One region of the Vibrio nomapromontoriensis genome, then DNA from elsewhere that is predicted to be linked to it. Evidence: riboswitches for the same ligand, from Rfam matches in the RefSeq annotation. Region 1 holds a riboswitch; the other holds the start of a gene.
What was found. A riboswitch is a leader RNA that binds a small molecule or an ion and turns the genes downstream of it on or off. The one in region 1 is predicted to bind lysine.
Positions count from the first base shown of each region.

Region 2: it holds a riboswitch for lysine, as region 1 does, so the genes downstream of both, lysC (lysine-sensitive aspartokinase 3) here and L4D05_RS06775 (Na+/H+ antiporter NhaC family protein) in region 1, are expected to answer to the same signal.

Region 1 covers NZ_JAKJSS010000007.1:589,960-593,861, forward strand. Annotated here, with positions in the region: gene hisG (ATP phosphoribosyltransferase) at 1-235, opposite strand, end outside; His leader region at 279-413, opposite strand; gene L4D05_RS06775 (Na+/H+ antiporter NhaC family protein) at 645-2,246, opposite strand; lysine riboswitch at 2,378-2,560, opposite strand; gene L4D05_RS06780 (H-NS family histone-like protein) at 3,232-3,639, shown strand; gene L4D05_RS06785 (inosine/guanosine kinase) at 3,699-3,902, opposite strand, start outside.
Region 2 covers NZ_JAKJSS010000019.1:96,312-100,213, reverse strand. Annotated here, with positions in the region: gene lysC (lysine-sensitive aspartokinase 3) at 286-1,635, opposite strand; lysine riboswitch at 1,738-1,915, opposite strand; gene L4D05_RS21550 (pyridoxal-phosphate-dependent aminotransferase family protein) at 2,103-3,221, shown strand; gene L4D05_RS21545 (valine--tRNA ligase) at 3,315-3,902, opposite strand, start outside.

The DNA.
Region 1 (3,902 bases):
CTTCTTCTAGTTCATTTTCACCAATGAAGCCCAGATCAACGACACCATCCATAATAAGTCCAGGAATGTCATCATCGCGAACCAACAACAAATCAATTGGCATATTTAGTGAATGAACCACAAGGCGCTCACCCATAACGTTGAACTTCACTCCACATTTTTTTAGTAGATCTTGGCTGTCTCTACTAAGACGACCTTTCTTTTGAATTGCGATTCTTAGGCGTTGTGATTGCATTGCTGTATCCCTGTGCAAATTATTGATTTTTTTTAAATTATAAAACGAAAAACCCTCGGGAGCTTTAGTCTCCCGAGGGTTAAATTCTTAAATCTTGCTTCGAACCACCGAGAGTTTTTTTAGCTCTCAGGTATGCGTGCATCTCCCGAAAGACTAGATTGGGTGATGATGGTGATGATGAATGTTCATATCGTTATTACGCATAGTTATTTGGCGATTCCTTTTAAGCTGTGACTTCACACTAACTAAGCTCAGTTAAATTTTCAACAATTAATTTGCAGTTTTTTAAAATTTAATCTAGTTCGAACCCTGTCGAACTCGATCGCAATGTCATTCACATTGGATAGGGCCAAAAAAAAGAGCCCTGACAGGCTCTTTTCAATCTACTCATCACTATGAAAGATATGAGTTACGCTTTAACATCTTTTGTCATGCGAGCTTTAGATAACGCAGAAAGCACGCAACAAACTAATACAAATGTCACACTAGCTGCGGCAAACGAAATCCAAACAGAGTTTGTCATACCTAGCGCGATGAAACCGACGCAAGACACAACAGCGACTGACAATGCGTATGGCAACTGAGTCGATACGTGGTCAATGTGATTACAACGAGCACCTGTTGAAGACAAAATCGTCGTATCTGAAATTGGTGAACAATGGTCACCAAATACCGAACCAGCCAGTACCGCACCTAACATTGGTAACATCATAGCGATATCCGTCGCACCAGCCATGTCACCCGCAATTGGTAACATAATGCCAAACGTACCCCATGATGTACCTGTTGAAAATGCCATCAAGCCAGCCAATAGGAACAAAATCACCGGCAACCAATGAACATCAATATTGCCCTGAACGGTAGACGACAAGTAAGCACCGGTCTTCATATCGCCAATCACAGAGCCAATTGACCATGCAAAGAACAAGATCAGAATTGCACCAAACATCGATTTAGCACCAATCCACATCGTTAATGCGATATCTTTTGCTGCTAGCTTTTGTTTCACTACCGTATAAATCGCCATTGCAAGACCAGCACTGCCACCGTAAATCAGTGACATACCTACATCGGTATTTTCAAATGCCCCTAACATATTAAACGGTAGGCCGTCAGCAGCTAGGGCTTGGCTACCAGTAAATAGCATCGCCCCGACCATTGCAAAGATAAGTACGACAATAGGAAGAACAAGATCAGAGACTGACCCAAAGTCGCTTTCTTTAATATCAAGCTCTTCGTTTAGTTCGTGTGCTTCTTTTGCATCGTTTTCTTGGTCATGATCAAAACCAATACCTTGCTTCGCGCGCATCTCATGTTTACGCATTGGGCCAACATCAAGTTGGAACCAAGCTACAGCAAACACCATTAGTAACGCAAAGACAGCATAAAAGTTCATTGGAATAAGTCGAACATAAGCACCAATTGCCGAGTATTCAGTAATACCATGACTAATTAAGATGCCACTGACAATCGTCATGATATAAGCGCCCCAGCTAGAAGCTGGCATCAAGACACACATTGGAGCGGCTGTTGAGTCCAAAATGTAGGCAAGCTTAGCACGTGACACATAAAAGCGATCCGTGACTGGGCGTGAAATGGCGCCAACCGCAAGGCTGTTAAAGTAGTCATCAACAAAAATGAAAACGCCAAGGAATGCTGCCAGTAATTTGGAACCGCGCTTGCTTTTTACGCGAGACTGGGCCCATTCAGCAAATGCTTTTGTACCACCGGATAAGGTGAGAAGTGCCGTCATCATACCAAGCAACAATAAGAAGCCGACGATACTCATATTCCAAAGATTCAAGCCACCGTCTTCAATGATGACACCAGAAACAGTATCAAAGACGTAACCTGCAGCATTGGCAACAGAGTAATCATTAAGAAGGAAGGCACCGAGAACAATACCTACTCCTAAAGAGAGTAAAACGCGACGTGTGATAATAGCCAAACTCAAAGCTACGATCGGCGGTAGCAGTGACAATGGTGAGGAAGCAAAATCGATTAAGTTCATGATCTTCAAAAACCAGTTTTAATTATGGTCAGAGATCTACTGCAGACATATGTAAGCACCCGTTTTGGGTATACACATACAGATTTCAACAAATGTTGAATAAGCGAAAGAAAAGCGATGGCTTTCCCAACCCCTACAGTAGCGCTCCATAGTTTAACAAATAATAGACTATGGCAGTGTTGTTCCTTTCAGAGACAACCCCAGCGAGAAAGCGTGATCTTCTATTCCCACTTCGGCGACTGCGCCTTTTGTTGTCGTCCATTGGCATCACCCCAACGACAAGTACTTTTCGCAGTCGCACCTCTACATCAAAAGTAACGTTTACCACTAATCCTACAAGTGTAGCATTAGAAGAAAATTCTTACTTTTGCATTAGGTGCGCGCCATTGTACTTACTGACCTGTCAATTGCAACATCAATATTGTGAATAAGTTGTTATAGATAGAGGGAGGTATGGCTGAGATTATTTAGAGATGAAGTATGACTCCAAAAGACTACGACGACAATAATCACTATATTTCGTAGCGGTATTGCAACAACATTGTACGTTTGAACGTGCTACTCTTCGGAACTCTAATAGCTGATAGTAAATAAATAATAGAGCGTTAATGTTTGCTCACTCCCTAAAGTACACGAACTATAGACATTTAGCATAATTAAGCCCGACATTTACTATTTACTTTAGTTCACTTAGAAATGTAACTTTCACGCCATTTAAACGCCCCGAAAGATGATAGACAAATATGCAACCACGCTATCTACCATCTAGTGAACTCGTATTGATACCGCTCGCAGTATCATTAAAAACATTGTTAAACCATGACTATTAATGTAATCACACGTTACATTTAGGGTCGTTTCTCATTCTTTTATCAATTTTCTGTAAAAATTAATATATTTTCACTTTTGTTACAGCTATTTTATTGTCAATATAGAAAATGACGTTTATTATTAATCTCGAACAAAATAAATCATGGGAATTGTCATGTCTGAATTAACAAAAACTTTGCTTAATATTCGTAGCCTGCGTGCATTTGCTCGTGAACTAACGGTTGAGCAACTTGAAGAAGCACTAGAAAAGTTAACGCTTGTTGTCGCTGAGCGTCAAGAGTCTGAAAAAGAAGAAAGAGCAGAAAGAGAAGCTCGCGAAGCTAAGCTAAGCGAATACGCTCAAATGATTGCTAAAGATGGCATCGACGTTGAAGATTTAATTGCAGCATTGTCTGGTGAATCAAAAGCAAAAAGCAAAAGCAAACGTGCACCACGCCCAGCAAAATACAAATATGTTGATGGCAATGGCGCAGAAAAAACATGGACTGGCCAAGGCCGTACTCCATCAGTAATTCAAGCTGCTCTAGATGCGGGTAAGTCTCTAGAAGAATTTGAACTTTAATCCTCTATATCTAATTGAATTAGAGTTATATAAAAAAAGCGCCTTTCGGCGCTTTTTTATTATCTTTCCCAATACGCTTCTTCTAAGCTATCTTCTCTTTCTGGTAAGCCTCTCGACAACCTCGGCGAATGCTGAACCAATACTTCATAACTTGCTCTATTAGAATACTTGCACACTTGTGAGAAAGAAGAGTAAGTTAAAAACTGATATTGATGTTTACTGGAATTTGGCACATTTTCTCTATGGTGTTTATTCGCTGCCAT
Region 2 (3,902 bases), on a different contig from region 1:
CTCAGTCGAAAGACTGAGGCTTTTTTACGTTTGAAGAAAATTGTCAGTGACGGGTCAGTCACTTTACCTTTTAGTCAGATAGGTGGTTGGTTACACCGATTCGAGCCCTGCTCACTCAGCCACTTATACCACGCCTTAGATTAGGCGTCCCCGTCAAAAGGTTAGGGAATTTTGACGCTATAAAATAGTATGTAATACTAAAAGCTTGCTTTAAGTTTAGAGTGTATAAAAAAGCCTAAGTTATGAACTTAGGCTTAGTATGGGACTTATTTAACTATATGATAACTATTCAAATAAGTCGATATGCAGCCTTTTCACTGCTTCTTTTGCAACATCTGAGTCAAGCAAGAAACATAAGTTGTGAGGGCTAGCACCGTAGCAGATCATACGGAGATTAAACTCCTCAAGTGTTCCAAATACCGCTTTAGCGGAACCTTTCTTTTCGCTCATGTTATTACCAATCAATGCGATTAGGCTAAGATCCTGCTTCACTTCGACGATACACAGCTCTTCGAGTTCTTTCTTCACATCTAAAGGTAGCTCAGGCGCTTTTCCGCTGGTGTCTGTTTGGTCAAGAGTTAATGAAACACTGACTTCAGAGGTTGTAATAAGGTCTACCGATATTTTGTGCTTGGCCAGTATGGTAAATACATCGGCTAAGAAACCGTATGCTTGGAACATTTTAGGGTTCCGTAGTGTCACCATTGTTTGGTTATTTCTCAAAGCTAATGCACGAAATAGCGGGGCACTTTCTACTGTTTGGCGTACCCAAGTTCCGCCTTCTTGTGGTGCTTTAGAGGACCCGACAAAAACTGGAATTTGATGCCTTAGTGCCGGCAATAATGTAGATGGATGGAGGATCTTGGCACCAAAGTTAGCCATTTCAGAGGCTTCACTAAAGCTGATTTCTGGAATAGGGCGAGCGTTAGGGGCGATTCTAGGGTCAGTAGTATAGATCCCTGGAACATCAGTCCAGATCTCTAAGCCACTTGCTTCGACAGCCTCTGCAATAAGAGCTGCGCTATAATCGCTGCCGCCACGGCCCAGTGTTGTGGTTTCACCGTCAATATCTGCGCCAATAAACCCTTGAGTGATGACAACATGCTTTTTACACAAAGGGATGAGGTTTTGCTCTGCAAGAGTTTTGGTTTGCTCTAGGTTCGGTTCCGCTTTTCCATAAGTACTATCGGTCCTTAGTACTTGGCGAATATCAAATCGAACAGCATCAATGCCACGCTCTCGCATTAGCTGTGCGAAAATGTGTGTCGACATTCTCTCGCCACATGCCACTAAGTGATCAGTCAGCTTGGCGGTAACATCAATACAGGCGACTTCTGATAATGTTGCTACTTTTTCAATGAGCGCGTTGATACGTGGCTCAATGGAGGTTGCATCCTTGAGTTGACTCAGTATAGCAACGTGAATCGCTCTGAGTTTTTCGATAAGTTCTAATCGTTCGTTATCATTTTTTACGCCATTAGCCAGTGAGACCAAGATATTTGTCACCCCTGAACATGCACTGCTTACCACCAGTCTTGTCTCAGGGTTATTTTCGATGATTTCAGCACAACGGCTCATGGCTTCGAAGTTGGCAACACTTGTGCCACCAAATTTAGCTACATTGAATGCGCTCACAGTTTTCTCCAGGATATTCCAATAAGTAAAATTACAGGGTTAAAACCCAACGTCCGATGTTTGAAGAGAAATAAAGAGTAGAGGCACATATGATAATGAATCGACCTCAGAAGCTCTTCACCAATTTGGTTTGGTGACAGTTAAAGGGATTCAGCCCAATTAACCGATAAACTAACCCATCAAATTTAGTTTATCTCGGCACTGCTCCCCATGAGTGAAATGTGTTGGAGTTGAGGCTCCACATCATCACTTGCCTGGGCAGTGCTCCTCTTCTGCTTGATAGCCTGTTTATTCAACGTTTTTGTGATGCAAATGTCAATGGAGTGAGGCAATTTAATAAAAATATGACCCCTCAAATTTGTTGCAAATTTGTTGATCTCATGCGTATTGTAGAACAAACTATTTAGCCTTAAAGATTCTTTACACCCAAGTAACCTCATTATTATTAGAAAACAAAAGGACTTTCGATGACGATTTCTAGCTTTGTACCCCCCCACAGGACACTCATGGGACCTGGCCCTTCAGACATCTACCCACAGGTATTACAAGCACTTAGCCGCCCGACTATTGGCCATTTAGACCCGTTATTTATTGGTATGATGGATGAGCTTAAGGCGTTACTCAAATATGCATTTCAGACAGAGAATGACTTTACCATTGCCGTCTCTGCTCCTGGCAGCGCAGGGATGGAAGCTTGCTTTGTCAATCTAATCGAGCCTGGAGATAAAGTCATTGTTTGTCGAAATGGTGTTTTCGGTGATCGTATGAAAGAAAACGTCATTCGTTGCGGTGGCGAAGCTATCCTCGTTGACGATGAATGGGGTAAACCTGTTTCTGTTGAAAAAGTGCAGCAAGCCATCTCAGACAACCCAGACGCGGTATTGTTGGCTTTCGTACATGCAGAGACTTCTACTGGAGCGGTAAGCGATGCTAAGCAGTTAAGTCAGCTTGCCAAGCAAAATGGTATGCTTACGATTGTCGATGCCGTGACGTCGCTTGGCGGTGTTCCATTACTTGTGGATGAGTGGCAACTTGATGCTGTGTATTCAGGTAGCCAAAAATGTTTGTCTTGTGTTCCAGGGTTATCCCCCGTTACTTTATCGCCTCTTGCTATTGAGCGAATTAAAGCGCGTAAAACACCCGTTCAAAGTTGGTTCTTAGACCAAAGCTTAGTGCTAGGTTATTGGAGTGGTGAAGGCAAGCGTAGCTACCATCACACAGCGCCAGTGAATAGCCTTTATGCTTTGCATGAATCCTTAGTGATACTGAAAAATGAAGGGCTCGAAAACGCATGGCAGCGTCATAAAGAGATGCATATTTTACTCGCGGATGGGCTAGAAAAATTAGGGCTGACTTTTGTGGTAGAAAAAGAGAGTCGATTGCCACAGCTTAACGCAGTGTACTTCCCAGAGGGCATTGACGATGCGGCAGTGAGGCAGCAATTGCTGGAAGGTTATAATTTGGAAATCGGTGCTGGTTTAGGTGCATTAGCAGGTAAAGCTTGGCGGATTGGCTTAATGGGCTATGCGGCAAGAAAAGAGAATGTTGCTTTGTGCCTTAAAGCACTGGAAACCGTGCTTAAATAGTTGATGATATTAAAAAGACCGAAAGCGTTAGCTTTCGGTCTTTTTATTCAAACTACAAATGCAGATGGACAATATCTGTTTAACGGTTAACCGTTATAGAGATGCAATCGTCTGTTTTTGCTCTTCAAGTTTAACTAAGGTTTCTTTGTAACCGTCAAGCTTTTCTCGTTCTTTAGTGATAACAGCTTCTGGTGCTTTGGCAACAAAACCTTCATTGCTTAGCTTGCCTTCGGTACGCTTAATTTCACCTTGAATCTTAGCCATTTCTTTATCGAGACGAGCAAGTTCGGCGTCTTTATCGATAAGCCCTGCCATTGGAATCATTAGCTCAGACTTACCAACGAGCTTAGTCGCACACGCAGGTGTTGCTTCGTTGTCGGCAAGAACTTTAATATCATCAAGCTTAGCAAGCGCATTAAGAACGATCTTATTTGCTTCAATACGATCCGCATCTTTCTCATCAGCGACTTTGATCATTACTTCTAAGCCTTTGCTTGGTGCAATGTCATATTCAGCACGCAAGTTACGGATTGCGGTAATGAAAGTCTTCACCCACTCGATGTCGTCAACGATCTCAGCATTGAAGTTCGCTTCATTAAACTGAGGAAGCGCTTGAGTCATGATCGTCTCGCCTTCTACACCGTCTACTAGCGGCTTAACGCTCTGCCAGATAGACTCTGT